DNA from 3 places in the Streptomyces dengpaensis genome. Region 1 is predicted to be linked to each of the others. Evidence: riboswitches for the same ligand, from Rfam matches in the RefSeq annotation. Region 1 holds a riboswitch; each other region holds the start of a gene.
The links. Region 1 has a riboswitch for cobalamin ahead of C4B68_RS31140 (cobalamin biosynthesis protein). Riboswitches for the same ligand answer to the same signal wherever they lie in the genome.
Positions count from the first base shown of each region.

Region 2: another riboswitch for cobalamin. It lies ahead of C4B68_RS02690 (energy-coupling factor ABC transporter permease); the one in region 1 lies ahead of C4B68_RS31140 (cobalamin biosynthesis protein).
Region 3: another riboswitch for cobalamin. It lies ahead of C4B68_RS28250 (prenyltransferase/squalene oxidase repeat-containing protein); the one in region 1 lies ahead of C4B68_RS31140 (cobalamin biosynthesis protein).

Region 1 covers NZ_CP026652.1:6,759,568-6,764,997, reverse strand. The annotation lists gene C4B68_RS31155 (lysozyme) at 1-658, shown strand, start outside; gene C4B68_RS31150 (inorganic phosphate transporter) at 838-2,082, shown strand; gene C4B68_RS31145 (hypothetical protein) at 2,098-2,319, shown strand; cobalamin riboswitch at 2,493-2,636, shown strand; gene C4B68_RS31140 (cobalamin biosynthesis protein) at 2,738-3,685, shown strand; gene C4B68_RS31135 (cobyric acid synthase) at 3,682-5,208, shown strand; gene cobN (cobaltochelatase subunit CobN) at 5,205-5,430, shown strand, end outside.
Region 2 covers NZ_CP026652.1:562,448-567,877, forward strand. The annotation lists gene C4B68_RS02670 (LysR family transcriptional regulator) at 1-106, shown strand, start outside; gene C4B68_RS02675 (LysR family transcriptional regulator) at 171-776, shown strand; gene C4B68_RS02680 (phosphoheptose isomerase family protein) at 825-1,145, shown strand; gene C4B68_RS44025 (hypothetical protein) at 1,142-1,273, shown strand; gene C4B68_RS02685 (CapA family protein) at 1,283-2,419, shown strand; cobalamin riboswitch at 2,540-2,722, shown strand; gene C4B68_RS02690 (energy-coupling factor ABC transporter permease) at 2,753-3,451, shown strand; gene C4B68_RS02695 (energy-coupling factor ABC transporter substrate-binding protein) at 3,481-3,912, shown strand; gene cbiQ (cobalt ECF transporter T component CbiQ) at 3,918-4,667, shown strand; gene C4B68_RS02705 (energy-coupling factor ABC transporter ATP-binding protein) at 4,664-5,430, shown strand, end outside.
Region 3 covers NZ_CP026652.1:6,106,599-6,112,028, reverse strand. The annotation lists gene C4B68_RS28265 (ferredoxin) at 119-352, opposite strand; gene C4B68_RS28260 (aldehyde dehydrogenase) at 355-1,812, opposite strand; gene C4B68_RS28255 (MBL fold metallo-hydrolase) at 2,049-3,083, shown strand; cobalamin riboswitch at 3,196-3,327, shown strand; gene C4B68_RS28250 (prenyltransferase/squalene oxidase repeat-containing protein) at 3,472-4,719, shown strand; gene C4B68_RS28245 (SCO2322 family protein) at 4,716-5,369, shown strand; gene C4B68_RS28240 (energy-coupling factor transporter transmembrane component T) at 5,373-5,430, shown strand, end outside.

The sequences.
Region 1 (5,430 bases):
CGCCACGGTTCCGGTCTCCGCGGCGAGCAAGCCCAAGGGGCATGACGTCTCCTCACACCAGAAGAACGTCAATTGGCAGAGCGCGAAAGCAAAGGGCGCCCGGTTCGCCTACGTCAAGGCGACCGAGTCCCACACGTACCGCAATCCGTACTACAGCCAGCAGTACAACGGCGCGCGCAACGTGGGCATGATCCGTGGCGCCTATCACTTCGCGCTGCCGGACAAGTCGTCCGGCGCCACCCAGGCCAGGTACTTCGTGCGCAACGGCGGCGCCTGGCGCGCGGACGGCTGGACGCTGCCGCCCGCGCTGGACATCGAGTACAACCCGTACAGCAAGCGCAAGTGCTACGGCCTGAGCAAAGCCAAGATGGTGAGCTGGATCAAGGCGTTCAGTGACGAGGTCAAGCGCCAGACCGGCCGCCGCCCGGTGATCTACACGACCACCCACTGGTGGAACAACTGCACCGGGGGCAGTCGCGCCTTCGCCGGGACCCACTCTCTGTGGCTCGCCCGCTACGACTCGGCGAACGCGGGCGCACTGCCCGCCGGCTGGTCGTACTGGACGTTCTGGCAGTACGACAACAGCGGCAGCCTGCCGGGTGACCAGAACCTCTTCAACGGATCCATGGCCCAGCTCAAGAGGCTCGCGCGCGGCTAGAGAATGGAAGCGGAGCCCGACATTCCGACTCCGTTCGAACCTCCCGGACCGCCCCTCCAGTGCAAACCGAGGGGCGGTCCACCGTTTGAGACACCCCAAGTACCCCGTCAGTTCATCTTTCGTTCACCCAGGTTGCCTACGGTCCACTCGCCACTGACGTCCAATAGAAGCCTGGGTAAATGGAACACATCACGCTCCTCCTTGGAATCGTGATCGTCACCGCTCTCGTGTTCGATTTCACGAACGGTTTCCACGACACTGCCAACGCGATGGCGACGACCATCTCGACCGGCGCTCTGAAGCCCAAGACGGCGGTGGCCATGTCCGCCGTGCTGAACCTGGTCGGCGCGTTCCTCTCCGTGGAGGTCGCCAAGACGATCTCCGGCGGCATCATCGACGAAGCGGGCATACGCACCGAAGTGATCTTCGCGGCGCTCGTCGGCGCCATTCTCTGGAATCTGCTGACCTGGCTCCTGGGTCTGCCCTCCAGCTCCTCCCACGCCCTCTTCGGTGGCCTGATCGGCGCCGCCGTCATGTCGGCCGGCTGGTCGTCGGTGAACGGCTCGACCGTCATCACCAAGGTGCTGATCCCCGCGGTCGCCGCGCCCATCGTGGCCGGACTCGCCGCGATGCTCGCCACCCGGCTGACGTACAAGATCGGCGGGCGCGTCGAGGACAAGGCGACCGCCAAGGGCTACCGCGCGGGCCAGATCGCCTCCGCCGGCCTGGTCTCCCTCGCCCACGGCACGAACGACGCCCAGAAGACGATGGGCATCATCACCCTCGCCCTGGTCACCGGCGGCGTCATCGCCCCGGGCTCGAACCCCCCGATGTGGGTCATCGTCTCGGCCGGTATCGCCATCGCGCTCGGCACCTACCTGGGCGGCTGGCGCATCATCCGCACGATGGGCAAGGGCCTCACCGACCTGGCGCCGCCGCAGGGCTTCGCCGCCCAGACCAGCGCCGCGAGCGCCATCCTGGCCTCCTCCCACATCGGCTTCTCGCTCTCCACCACCCAGGTCTGCTCCGGCGCTGTGATGGGCTCGGGCCTCGGCCGCAAGGGCGGTGTCGTCCGCTGGTCGACCGCGACCCGGATGTTCGTCGCGTGGGGCCTGACCCTCCCGGCCGCCGGTCTGGCCGGTGCCTCCGCGGAGTTCCTCACCCAGCAGGGCACGTGGGGCATCATCGCCACGGGCGTGCTGCTGGTGGCGGGCGCCGGAATCATCTGGACGCTCTCCCGTCGCCAGCCGGTCACCGTCGACAATGTCAACGACATCGAGCCCGCGGGCGTCGTCACCACCGGGGTCGCGGCGGTCACCCCGCCGCCGGCCGGCCCGACGGCCACCGTCGCCGGCCTGAAGACCATGATCCCGTCCCCGTCCCCGTCCCCGGACGCGGAGCCCACCAGCCCGGCCACGGTGTAAGGAACGAACGACAGCATGCACATCGACTGGCAGGCCCTCGCCTCCGTCTTCGGAGTCAGCCTCCTCAGCACCGTGGCCCTCGTCGGCCTGTTCACCCTCGGCATCGTCGCACTCTCCAAGCGCGAGTCGGCGTCCGTCTCGGGCGGCTCGGCGACCCTCGCGGTCACGGGCGCGTACGCCTGCTTCGCCGCCTGCGCGGCGGCGGTGGCGTACGGGATCTTCATCATCGTGTCCTGACAAGGACGACGCCGCACGGTTCGACAGCCGGGCGGGTACGGGACGCCGCGTCCCGTACCCGCCCGTCGGCGTTCCTGCACAGGGCGGCTCGGCGGTCGCGGTGGGGATGTCGCAGTGGCGGCGATGTGGGCCTCGGCACACTCTCCCCGTGCAGGTCAACAGCCAGTTGACGGGTCTTCCAACCCCGTGGTGGACTTCCGGAGCCAAGTACGGCGGCAATGAGAGGAAGCCCGGTGCGAATCCGGCGCGGTCCCGCCACTGTCACCGGGGAACGAAGTTCCCCGGGAGCCAGGAACTCTCGCCGCCGGTCTCGTCGAACCAGGGCGTGGACACCCTGAGTGAGGACATATTGCCATGCGCGGCTGCGCCCATGACTTCCGAACGACGGTTGTGCCTGACCTGACGGTCGGCTGAACCCATGCGTGCCGATCGCGACTTCGCGTACGGCGCCGCCGCCGGCCTCCTCGGTGACCTGCTGCTCGGCGATCCTCGCCGGGGGCATCCGGTCGCCGCGTTCGGGCGGGCCGCTGGTGCCGTGGAACGGGTGTTGTGGCGGGACCACCGGGGGTGGGGCGCGCTGCACACCGCCGTGTGCGTGGGCGGTGCCGCCGGGCTCGCCGCGCTGGCAGGCCGTGGCGTACGCGGCTCTCGCACCGCCTCCATCGTGCTGACCGCCGCCGCCACGTGGGCCGTTGTCGGAGGGACTTCGCTGGGCCGGGAGGCCAGGGCGATCGGTGGCGCGCTCGCGGCCGGTGATGTCGAAGTGGCCCGTGAGCGGCTGCCCCACCTGTGCGGGCGGGACCCCCAGGCGCTCGACGCCGACGGGATCGCGCGTGCCGTCGTCGAGTCCGTCGCCGAGAACACCTCCGACGCCGTGGTGGGGGCCTTGGTGTGGGGTGCGGTCGGCGGGGTGCCCGGACTCGTCGCCTTTCGCGCGGTGAACACGCTCGACGCCATGGTCGGGCACAAGTCCCCCAAGTACCGGCGGTACGGCTGGGCTTCCGCCCGGCTCGACGACCTCGCCGGGTGGCCGGGGGCCCGGCTCACCGCCGTCCTCACGGCGGCAGCCGGCGGTGATCCGCGCGCGGCCCTGCGTGCCTGGCGTGACGATGCCCACCGCCATCCGAGCCCCAACGCCGGGCCCGTGGAGGCCTCGTTCGCGGGGGCCCTCGGGGTGCGGCTGGGCGGGACGCTGTCGTACGGGGGCCGCGTCGAGCACCGGCCCGTGCTCAACGGGGAAGGGCGCGCCGTCCACGTCGACGACATCGAGCGGGCCGTACGGCTGTCCCGGCGCGTCAGCTGGCTCGCCCTCGGTGTGAGTGCCGCCGCGCGGGCGCTCATGAACAGGAAGGGGCGTACGTCATGAGCGGCGGACTGCTCGTCGCCGGCACCACCTCCGATGCCGGCAAGAGTGTGGTCACCGCCGGGATCTGCCGGTGGCTGGTGCGGCAGGGGGTCAAGGTCGCGCCCTTCAAGGCGCAGAACATGTCCCTCAATTCGTTCGTCACGCTTGAGGGTGCCGAGATCGGGCGGGCCCAGGCCATGCAGGCGCAGGCCGCGCGCGTGGAGCCGACCGCGCTCATGAATCCTGTGCTGCTCAAGCCGGGCAGTGAGCGGAGCAGTCAGGTCGTGCTCATGGGGAAGCCGGTGGGCGAGCTGAGTGCGCGTGGGTATCACGGCGGGCGGCAGCAGCAGCTCCTCGGCACCGTCCTCGACTGCCTCGCCGAGTTGCGGGGCACGTATGACGCGGTGATCTGTGAGGGGGCCGGCAGCCCTGCCGAGATCAATCTGCGGCGCACCGACATCGTGAACATGGGGATCGCCAGGAATGCCCGGCTCCCGGTGCTCGTCGTGGGCGACATCGACCGCGGGGGCGTGTTCGCCTCGTTCTTCGGGACCGTCGCGCTGCTGTCGCGCGAGGACCAGGAGCTCGTCGCCGGCTTCCTCGTCAACAAGTTCCGCGGCGACGTGTCCCTGCTGGAGCCCGGCCTCGACATGCTCGACAACCTGACAGGACGCCGTACGTACGGGGTGCTCCCCTTCCAGCACGGCCTCGGGATCGACGAGGAGGACGGGCTGCGGCCCTCTTTCACATCAAACACAGCCCTGCGGGGGACGGTCCGGGAATCGGCCGTCGCCGCGCCCGTCGGCGAGGATGTGCTGCGCGTCGCCGTCTGCGCGATTCCCCTCATGTCCAACTTCACGGACGTGGACGCGCTCGCCGCCGAACCGGGCGTCGTCGTACGGTTCGTGGACCGGCCCGAGGAGCTGGCCGACGCCGATCTTGTCATCGTTCCGGGGACCCGGGGGACGGTGAAGGCGCTGGAGTGGCTGCGCGAACGCGGGCTCGCCGAGGCCCTCGTCCGAAGGGCCCGGGAAGGCCGGCCCGTCCTCGGCATCTGCGGTGGCTTCCAGGTCCTCGGCGAGCACATCGAGGACGAGGTCGAGAGCCGCGAGGGGCATGTGGACGGGCTCGGGATCCTGCCCGTGCGGGTGCGGTTCGCGCGGGAGAAGACCCTCACCCGGCCCGTCGGCGAGGCGCTCGGCGAGCGGGTCGAGGGGTACGAGATCCACCACGGGGTCGCCGAAGTCGTAGGTGGAGAACCCTTCTTGGACGGCTGCCGGGTCGGCCAGACCTGGGGCACGCACTGGCACGGCTCGCTGGAGTCGGACGGATTCCGGCGCGCCTTCCTGCGCGAGGTGGCGGCCGCCGCGGGCCGTCGTTTCGTGCCGGCCGCCGACACGTCGTTCGCGGTGCTGCGCGAGGAGCAGCTGGACCGGCTCGGCGATCTGATCGAGGAACACGCGGACACGGACGCGCTGTGGCGGCTCATCGAGTCGGGCGCGCCGTCAGGACTGCCCTTCATCCCACCGGGAGCGCCCGCATGAGCACAGTGTTGTTGTTGTCGACCGCCGACACGGATCTGCTGGCCGCCCGTGCCTCCGGCGCCCCGTACCGGATCGGCAATCCGACCCGGGTGGATGTCGCGGGCGAGCTGCCCGCGCTCGTCGAGGGCGCCGACATCGCCGTCGTACGGCTGCTGGGCGGCAAGCGCGCCTGGGAGGACGGGCTCGCCTTCCTGAAGGCGTCGGCCATCCCGACGGTGCTGC
Region 2 (5,430 bases), 6.2 Mb from region 1:
CCGGGAACCGGGTTCGGTGATGGCCCGCGCCCTGACGGACATCGCCCAGCACGCCGATGTCGCCGCCGCGTTGGAACGCCTCCCCGGGGACACCGGCCCGCAGTAAGTGCCGAGCCGACTGCCGGCCATGGCGGCATGCCTTCCCCTTCGGTCGTCTCCTGGAGGTTCGCATGACGACCACCGCCCGGCTGCGGGCCTTCGTCGCCCTCGCCGAGACCGGGTCCGTGAAGGCGGCGGCACAGCTCCTCGTGGTGACGGAGTCCGCCGTCTCGGCGGCTGTCGCCGCTCTCACCCGGGAGATCGGTGTCCCGCTGGTGGAGCGGGTGGGAAGAGGCGTGTGCCTCACACCTTCCGGGCAGACCTACGCCGGCTACGCCCGCACCATCCTCGGCCTGCACGAGGAAGCGCTGACCGCCGCGCGCGGTGACATCGGGGGCGAGGACGGGGACGCCGAGCGCGGTGACGAGGCCGTCGTCGACCTCATGGAGACCACGGCGGAGCGTCGTGCGGAGCTGGCCGCGCGCCTGCCGCAGCACGCGGTCCTCGCCGCCCACATCGGCAAAGACACTCAGCGCGCCGGCACCGACCCGGCCGCCCTGCTCGGTCCATGGAGCTCCGGCCGGCGGCTCGCCGTCGCGGGCGGGCTCACCGCCGACGACCTGCCCGGGTTCGCCGGCGCCGGTGACATCCGGGTCATCGTCGGATCGGCCGTCACCGCCGCCGCCGATCCCGCGGAAGCGGCCGGTCGCCTGGCCCGGGCGGCAGGCCGCAGCTGACCATCCGCCTCAACGGATGCGCCTCAACGGACAGTAGAGACAAGGCAGTTGCACGCAATAACCGACCACCTCACCGAAGGACTGAGGAAGCAGATCCTCGCCGAGATCGACGGAGTCATCGCCCTCGTCGACGACGCGCTGGAATCCCTGGCCATGACCCTGCGGAACGCGGAGCGCATCTTCGTCACAGGGGAAGGGCGTTCGGGACTCATGGCGAAGGCCTTCGCCATGCGGCTGATGCACCTCGGACTGCCCGTGCACGTCATCGGCGAGACCACGACGCCAGCCGTCGCCCAGGGCGACACCGCGCGGGCACCGTCCGGGTCGCCGAACAGGCCGTGCGGGCAGGCTCCCGTGTGCATGCGGTGACCACGGCACCCGAGTCGCCCCTCGCCACACTGGCCGAGTCCACCTTGGTGATCCCGGCCGCCACCAAGTACCGGCGCCCCGGCGTGCGGCAGAGCCACAGAACGCCGGCCAGGCCGGTGGTCGCCTAGTGTGGAGGTATGGGCGGCGGCGTAGTGACGCTGTTCCTGTGCGGCGATGTGATGCTCGGGCGCGGCGTCGACCAGATCCTCCCGCACCCCGGAGATCCGGAGCTGCGGGAGTTCTACGTCGAGGATGCCCGGTCGTACGTGGAGCTGGCGGAGCGGGTGAGCGGCCCGATCCCCGCCCCGGTCACCCCCTCCTGGCCGTGGGGCGAGGCGCTCCGGTTGCTGGACGGGGCGGCTCCGGACGCTCGGATCGTGAACCTGGAGACGGCCATCACCCGCTGCGACGCGTTCGCGCCCGGCAAGGGGATCCACTACCGGATGCACCCGGCCAACGTGCCCGCCGTGGCGGTGGCACGCCCCGACGTCTGCGTCCTGGCCAACAACCACGTACTCGACTTCGGCCGCCCCGGCCTCGAGGAGACGCTCGAGTCGCTGGCCCGGGCGGGGCTGCGGGCGGCAGGCGCGGGGCGCACCGCCGACGAGGCGTACGCGCCCGCGACGGTTCCCGTCGGTGACGGCGCCCGCGTCCTGGTCTTCGCCCTCGGGACGGCGTCCAGCGGCGTTCCCTCCAGCTGGGCGGCGGCCTCGGACCGGCCCGGAGTCGCCTACGTGTCCGAGCCGTCCGCCGCCGCGGCCGACAGGGTGATCCAGCGGGTACGCCGGGCGAAACGCCCGGGTGACATCACGGTGGTCTCGGTGCACTGGGGCTCCAACTGGGGATACCGCGTCCCCCGGCACCACGTCCGCTTCGCGCATGCGCTGATCGACGGCGGCGTGGACGTCGTGCACGGGCACTCTTCGCACCACCCCCGTCCCCTCGAGGTGTATGGCAACCGGCTGATCCTGTACGGCTGCGGGGACTTCATCGACGACTACGAGGGCATCAACGGCTACGAGGAGTACCGCGACGACCTTCGGCTCGCCTACCTGCTCTCGGTGGAGCGGGGCACCGGGCGACTGACCGGCCTGCGCATGACACCGCTTCAGGCGCGCCGTATGCGCCTGGAACCCGCGACCGTCGAGGACCAAACCTGGCTGCGAGCGACGCTCGACCGGATCAGCCCCGGCGTCCACATCACCCCCGGTCGCGATGGCGCGCTCGAGTTGGTGCACCCGGCGGTCACCCATGGGGCAGGCAGCGATACCTGAGCGGCGCCCCACGCGGGAGGGAAACCGGACCGCTGATCCCTCGCGAACCGGGGCGGGCGCTGTGCGCAGGGGACGGCTGCGCGCCCCCGAGCGCCGCTTGTCACCACCAGCTGTGACGCACTAATGTCGCCACGCCTTGGTGAACGGGAAATCCGGTGTGATGCCGGTGCGGCCCTCGCCACTGTGATCGGGAAGTCCGGCTCCAGCCCTCGCGGGCAGCCACTGGGTCCTCGGACCCGGGAAGGCGGAGTTCGGGCGGTGTCACCCGTCAGCCAGGAGACCGGCCAAGGCGCGTCAACCATCCACGAGGTGCTGGAGAGGGTCTGCTGAGCCATGCACATAGCCGAGGGTTTTCTTCCTCCGGCGCACGCGGTCGCCTGGGGCGTCGCGTCAGCGCCATTCGTCGTCCACGGAGTCCGGTCACTCACCCGTGAGGTCAGGGAGCACCCCGAGAGCACCCTGCTCCTCGGCGCCTCCGGAGCCTTCACCTTCGTTCTGTCCGCGCTGAAGCTGCCCTCGGTGACCGGGAGTTGCTCACACCCCACCGGCACGGGGCTGGGTGCCATTCTCTTCCGGCCGCCGATCATGGCGGTGCTGGGCACCATCACTCTGCTCTTCCAGGCGCTGCTGCTCGCGCACGGCGGACTCACCACGCTCGGCGCCAACGTGTTCTCCATGGCGATCGTCGGGCCGTGGGCCGGGTACGGGATGTACCGGTTGCTGCGGCGGTACGGTGTGCCGCTCATGGTCGCGGTGTTCTTCGGCGCGTTCGTCGCCGACCTGTTCACCTACTGCGTCACCAGTGTGCAGCTCGCGCTCGCCTTCCCCGACCCGAGCAGCGGATTCCTGGGCGCACTCGGCAAGTTCGGGTCCATCTTCGCCGTCACGCAGATTCCGCTGGCGGTGAGCGAGGGGCTCCTCACCGTCCTCGTCATGCGGCTGCTCGTGCAGTCCAGCAAGGGCGAACTGACGCGGCTCGGGGTGCTCCTGACGAAGAAGGACGCCCGCACCGGCAGCGAGGCGATGGCCTGATGGACGAGAAGAGCCTGACGGACAAGAAGATGAGCAAGAGCGCGAAGACCAACCTCCTTCTGGTGCTGGCCGTGATCGCGCTGGCCGTGCTGCCGCTGGCCCTCGGTCTCGGCGACGACAAGGAGGAGCCGTTCACCGGGTCCGATGGCCAGGCCGAGACGGCGATCACCGAGATCGAGCCGGACTACGAACCCTGGTTCTCACCCCTGTACGTGCCGCCGTCCGGCGAGATCGAGTCGGCGCTGTTCGCCCTCCAGGCGGCCATCGGCGCGGGCGTCCTCGCCTACTACTTCGGACTCCACCGGGGACGCCGTCAGGGCGAGGCGCGGGCCCGGGAACGGCAGCAGGCCGAAAGTGCCGCGAGCGGCGCCGGGGAGTCCGGGGCCTCACAGGTCCCTGAACCCTCACAAGTTCCCGGGGCCTCACAGGTTCCCGGGGCCTCTCAGGTCCCCGAGGCCTGAGCCTCGTGCTGCCGATCGACGCGGCGGCGCACAGCAGTCGCTGGCGCCGCCGTCATCCCGTGGACAAGGCCGTGCTCGGGCTGGGGCTCACCGCGCTGGCGATCTCGCTGCCGCCCTGGCCGGGGGCCGCGCTGGTACTCGTGACGGCCGTGGCCGTGCTGCTCGGACCGGCGGGTGTGCCAGTGCGCAGGCTGTGGCGTGCCTACCGGGTGCCGCTGGGCTTCTGTGTGACGGGTGCGGTGACGCTGCTCGTGCAGGTCGGTGGTCCCGGCGGGTTCGTGGCGCTGGCCGACGGCGGGGCCGTACGGGCCGGTGAGCTGCTGTTGCGCTCCTCGGCCGCTTCCCTCGGCGTCCTGCTGTTCGCGTTCACGACGCCGATGTCCGACCTGCTGCCGCGCCTGGTGAAGGCCGGGGTGCCCGCGCCGGTCGTGGATGTGGCCCTGGTGACGTACCGCATGAGCTTCCTGCTGCTCGACTCCGTACGGCTGATCCGGGACGCGCAGGCCGCGCGGCTCGGGCACACGACCCGGGCCGCACAGTGGCGTTCCCTGGCCGGGCTCGGCGCCACCGCATTCGTCCGGTCCTTCGACCGGGCCGCGCGGCTCCAGGCCGGGCTCGCCGGACGCGGCTACGACGGGACACTGCGTGTTCTGGTGCCCGAGGCCCATGTCTCCGTCCGGTTCACCGGGGCGAGTGTCGCCCTGCTCGCGGCACTGGCCGCCCTCACCTTCGTACTCGAAAGGCCGCTGACATGAGCGAGCCCGCGCTGGTCGCCCTGCGGGGCGTGTCCTTCGCCTATGAGGACGGCCCCGCCGTGCTCAGCGATCTCGATTTCGCGGTGCGTGAGGGGCGCGCACTCGCTCTGCTCGGGCGCAACGGGAGCGGCAAGACGACGCTGATGCGGCTGCTCAGCGGCGGACTGCGGCCACGCTCCGGGGAGTTGGTGGTGGAGGGGCGGGCGGTCCGGTACGACCGCAAGGGGCTGACCCGGTTGCGGACAGCGGTCCAGCTGGTCGTCCAGGACCCGGACGACCAGTTGTTCGCCGCGTCCGTCGCCCAGGACATCTCGTTCGGGCCGCTGAACCTCGGCCTGCCCGACATCCAGGTACGGGCACGCGTCGCGGAGGCGCTCGCGGCCCTGGACATCACCGCTCTCGCCGACCGGCCCACCCACCTGCTCTCCTACGGGCAGCGCAAGCGGACGGCGATCGCGGGTGCCGTCGCCATGCGGCCGCGCGTCCTGATCCTCGACGAGCCGACCGCGGGGCTCGACCCGGACGGCCAGGAGCGGCTGCTCGCCACCCTCGACGGGCTGCGCGAGGGCGGCACCACCGTGGTGATGGCCACGCACGACGTCGACCTCGCCCTGCGCTGGGCCGACGACGTGGCCCTGCTGACCCCGTCCGGCGTGCACACCGGGCCCGCGGCCCCGACGCTGGCCCGCACGGACCTCCTCCATCAGGCGGGGCTGCGCCTGCCGTGGGGCATCGCGGCGGCCGAAGTGCTGCGTGCGCAGGG
Region 3 (5,430 bases), 650 kb from region 1:
ACTCCCTCACTCGTCCCGTAGGCCACTTACTACGATAGAACGTCTAGCCCCGGATGGAACCCCCTGAATGGGATTTTTTGGACGAATTTTCGTAACTGCCGAGTAACAGCGCCGCCCTCTAGTCCTCGGGCGGAAACACCGGCTCCCCGCTCCCCAGCAGCGTGATCATGATCGCCTCCACCGGGCAGCCCTCCGCCGCACCCAGGATCGTCTCGTTGGCGTCGGTCTCGGGGTCGACCGGGTGGGACTGCATACCGGTGTCGAGGCGGAAGGCGCGAGGGGCATGGTGGACGCACTGGGCGGAGCCGATGCAGACGGAGCGGTCGACCTCGACCTGCCAGCGGTCGCCCATCCTCAGGCCTCCCAGCCGGCCGGCAGATGGATCATCTTGTGCTCCAGGAACTCCCCGTACCCCTCGGGCCCGAACTCCCGCCCCAGGCCGGAGTTCTTGTAGCCGCCGAAGGGGCCGAGCATGTCGAGGCTGAAGGTGTTGACGGAGTACGTGCCGGTACGCACCCGGCGGGCGATGTCGATGCCGTGGGCGACGTCGGCCGTCCAGACACTTCCGCTCAGCCCGTAGTCCGAGTCGTTGGCGATCTTCACGGCCTCGCTCTCGTCGCCGTACGGGAGCAGACAGATCACCGGGCCGAAGATCTCCTCCCGTGCGATCCGCATGGAGTTGTCGACGTCGCCGAAGAGGGTCGGTTCGACGTACCAGCCGCGGTCCAGGCCCTGCGGGCGGCCGCCGCCCGTGAGGATCTTGGCGCCTTCCTCCTGGCCGATGCGGATGTAGTCGAGGCTGCGCTGCTGCTGGCGCCTGGCGACCAGCGGGCCCACCTGGGTCGCCGGGTCGAGCGGGTCGCCGACCACCAGCGCGCTCGCCGCCGCGGCGAAGGCGTCCGCGAACTCGTCGTAGCGCGAGCGCGGCAGGAGGATGCGGGTCTGGGCGACGCACGCCTGGCCGTTGTTCATCCAGGCCGCCGAGACGATCCCGGGGACCGACGTCGCGATGTCCGCGTCCGGCAGGACCACCGCCGCCGACTTGCCGCCCAGCTCCAGCGTCACGCGCGTCAGGTTCCGCGAGGCGACCTCCATCACGCGCTTTCCGGCCGCGACCGAGCCGGTGAAGGAGACCTTGTCGATGCCGGGGTGTCCGACCAGGTACTCGCTGACCTCGCGGTCCGCCGGGAGGATGGACAGGACGCCGTCCGGCAGCCCGGCCTCCTTCGCGATCTCGCCCAGCAGATACGCGTCCAGGGGCGATTCCGGCGACGGCTTCAGTACGACCGTGCAGCCGGTCAGCAGCGCGGGCGCGAGCTTGGCCGCCGCCACGAACTGCGGGACGTTCCACGGGACCACGGCCGCCACCACGCCCACCGGCTCACGGCGGACGAGGATCCTGCCGAGGACTCCGTCGCGCGTCTCCTCGTACGTGTGGTTCCGCGCGACCGTGATCGCCGCGTCCCACACCATCATCGCGCCGAGGGCCTGCGCGAGGACGCTCCAGGAGTACGGGGAACCGTTCTCGGAGGAGATGACGCGGGCGATCTCCTCGTGCCGTACGGCGATCGCGTCCTTGATCCGGGTGACGACCTCGATCCGCTCGTCGAGGCTCATGCGCGGCCAGGGGCCCTCGTCGAACGCCTCGCGCGCGGCGGCGACCGCCCGGTCGACGTCCGCCGTCGACGCGTGCGGAACCCGCCCGATGACCTCTTCCGTGTGCGGCGAGATCACCTCGATGACGTCCTTGCCCAGGGGGTCCGTCAACTCCCCGCCTATGAACAGCTGTCCGTGTTCCACGAGCTCGGTCATGGCGACTGCCTCCCCGGGGCCGTTCTCTGACGCTCCATCAGATACGGATACGAGAACTGATACCAGTTCCGTGCGATGGAGTCCACGGGTGGAACGGCGGAACGCCTGGAGTAGCGCCGGGGAGGACGCCGGGAGTAACGCCCGGGATGGCGCCGGCAGTTCGTCGACTCGGGCTACCGTCGAAACTCGTTCTAGTTATAGTGAGCCGGGGGCCGGGCGCGGCGATTGGGGAGCCCATGGCGCAGATGACCGAGCACGGCGGGGGCGTACGGTCCATCCGGGTTCCCATTCCGGACAACCCCCTGGGGTACACGCTGGTGTACGTCGTCGACACCGACCGCGGCCCGGTGCTGATCGACACCGGCTGGGACGACCCGGCCTCCTGGGACACCCTCGCCGAGGGACTGGCGGCCTGCGGCACCGCGGCCGGCGAGATCCACGGGGTGGTCATCACCCACCACCACCCCGACCACCACGGCCTGTCCGCCAAGGTCCGCAAGGCGTCCGGCGCGTGGATCGCCATGCACGCGGCCGACATCTCGATCGTGCGGCGGGCCCGCGGCACCGAGCCGGGCCGCTGGTTCGCGTACATGACGACGAAGCTCGAAGCCGCCGGTGCGCCCGAGGAGCACATCGCCCCGATGCGCACCGCGCGCCCGCGCACCCTGCCCGGCCTCGCCCCCGCGCTCCCCGACCGCGAGATCGTCCCCGGCGAACTCCTCGCCCTGCCGGGCCGCCGTCTGCGCGCGATCTGGACCCCCGGCCATACGCCCGGCCATGTCTGCCTCCACCTGGAAGAGGAGCACCCGGCCCAACTCCCGGGCCACGGCCGCCTGTTCTCGGGTGACCACCTCCTCCCCGGGATCACTCCGCACATCGGCCTGTACGAGGATCCGGACGACGCCACCGTCACCGATCCCCTCGGCGACTACCTCGACTCCCTGGAGCGCGTCGCTCGCCTCGACCCCGCCGAGGTGCTCCCCGCCCACCAGCACGCCTTCGCCGACGCGCCCTTCCGCGTACGGGAGTTGCTCGCGCACCACGAGGAACGCCTCACCGGGCTCCTCGCCCTCCTGACCACCCCGCTCACCCCCTGGCAGCTCGCCGAGCGCATGGAGTGGAACCGGCCCTGGGACGACATCCCGTACGGATCAAGGAACATCGCGGTCTCGGAGGCCGAGGCCCATCTGCGGCGGCTGGTGAAGCTGGGGCGGGCGGAGGCGGTGACGGGGAGCGATCCGGTGACGTACGTGGCTTCTGAAGGGGTTTAGCCCTTCCGGCGTTTGAGGACGAGCGCGTTCAGCGCGATACGGGGGGCTGGGGGGCGGAGCCCCCCAGGTACGGCACGGGTAGGGGCGGAGGGGGCGAAAAACCCTCGTCCGCCCTGACCGCCCCTCTGGCGGTTCCTTACGGGCCGGTACAGTAAGGGCGTCGTCATCACACCCGTACGGGGGGAAGCCGGTGCAATTCCGGCGCTGACCCGCAACCGTGAACCGCCGCCTCGGTGGTGAGCCGGATCACCTCGCCCGGGACGTGACCGGCTCGTGCCATCGGCAGCCCGCCGCTGGCAGGCACCGTCGAGGGATACGGAGCCGGAGCCGCCCGGAAGCCTCATGCCTCGGCATGCCCGGCGCTGCCCAGCTCCCCACAGGGAGAGTCATGTTTGTTCGCCGCAGCGCCGCGGTACTGGCCGCCACGGCCGTGATCAGTGCCGCTGTCATGCCGACGGCCTTCGCCGCCGACGAGTCCCCCTCCCCGTCCGCGTCCCAGGCGCTCCCGTCCGGGCTGTTCGGTTCCGGCGATCCCACCTACGACGGCGTCTGGCGGCAGTCGCTCGCCCTGCTCGCCCAGGACACCGTCGGGGTGAAGCCCGCGGCGAAGGCAGTCGACTGGCTGACCGGGCAGCAGTGCGCGAACGGGGCGTTCGCGCCGTACCGCGCCGACGCGACCGCCCAGTGCGACGCCAAGACGATGGTCGACACCAACAACACGGCCGCCGCCGTACAGGCCCTCGCCGCGCTCGGCGGGCACGACGCGCAGGCGGACAAGGCCGTCGCGTGGCTGAAGTCCGTGCAGAACAAGGACGGTGGCTGGGGGTACACCGCGGGCGGCCCCAGCGACGCCAACTCGACGTCCGTCGTGATCGGCGCGCTGACGGCCGCGGGCGAGAAGCCCTCGGAGGCCGCCAAGGGCGGCAAGTCGCCGTACGACGCCCTGCTGGAGCTGGCGATCCCGTGCGACGCGGACGGCGGCGGCGCGTTCGCCTTCCAGCCGGACAAGAAGGGCAAGCTGGCGGCGAACGCGGACGCGACGGCGGCGGGCGTGGTCGGCGCGCTCGGCAAGGGCCTCGTCGGCGAAGCCAAGCAGCCCGCCGTCGACACCTTCTCCTGCAAGACCGCCGACGGCACCGACCCCGAGCGGGCCGCGCAGAACGGTGCCGCGTACCTCGTCGAGGTGCTCGCCAAGGACACGTACCTCAAGTCGGCGCTGGCCGGCGCCGAGGACCAGCCCGACTACGGCAACACCGCGGACGCGGTCGTCGCGCTCGCCGCCGCGGGCGGGACCAAGGCCACGAAGGAGCCGCTGGCCTGGCTGGAGAAGAACGCCGGCACCTGGGCGGAGCAGGGCGGCCCTGCCGCGTACGCCCAGCTGATCTTCGCCGTCCACGCCACCGGCGCCGACCCGCGCGACTTCGGCGGCACGGACCTCGTCCAGCGGCTCGGTGCCACCGGTCCGGCGGCGGACGCGTCCGGCTCCTCGGTCGCCCCGGGCGACGAGAAGAAGGACGAGAAGAAGACGGACGACACCGAAGGCGTCAGCGTCTGGTGGATCATCGGCGTCGGTCTCGTCGCCGGTATCGGCATCGGCTTCCTGATCAGCGGCCGCAACAAGAAGCAGCAGCTGTGAGCCGCCGTCGGACGCCCGCGCTGGTCCTCGTCGCCCTGCTGCTCCTCGTCCTCGGCGGCGCGGGGCAGGCGCAGGCCGTCGGCTACCGCTACTGGTCCTTCTGGGACCTGTCGGACGGGAAGTGGACGTACGCGACACAGGGTCCGTCGACCGTGCGGCCGTCCGACGGCGACGTCCAGGGTTTCCGCTTCGCGGTGAGCGAGGACTCGCGGCACGCCGTCCAGCCGCGCGGTGACAGGGACTTCACCTCGATCTGCGCGCGCACGCCCGCCGAGTCCGGCAAGAAGCGGATCGCTCTCGTCCTCGACTTCGGCGTCCCCAAGGACGCGCCGTCCGGCGAGACACCGCCGTCCCCGCGTACGGCGTGCGCCCGCGTCCCCTCCGACGCGACCACCGCCGACGCCCTCGCCGCGGTCGCCGAACCCCTCCGCTACGACACCAACGCCCTGCTGTGCGCCATCGCGGGCTACCCGCGGACGGGGTGCGGCGACCAGGTCGCGGCCACGGGGCCGACGGCGTCCGCGAAGGCCCGGAAGGAGACCTCCGGCGGCCAGGGCGGCGGCCCGTCGGTGGGCCTGCTGGCGGGTGTCGCGGCGGTGGCCGTGCTGGCCGGCGCCGGCATATGGCAGGCCCGACGCCGCAGGGGCTGAGGCGTGACGATGACGAAGGGCGCGAACGAAGGGGCCGAGGCGGCCGCCGCCACCGCTGTGG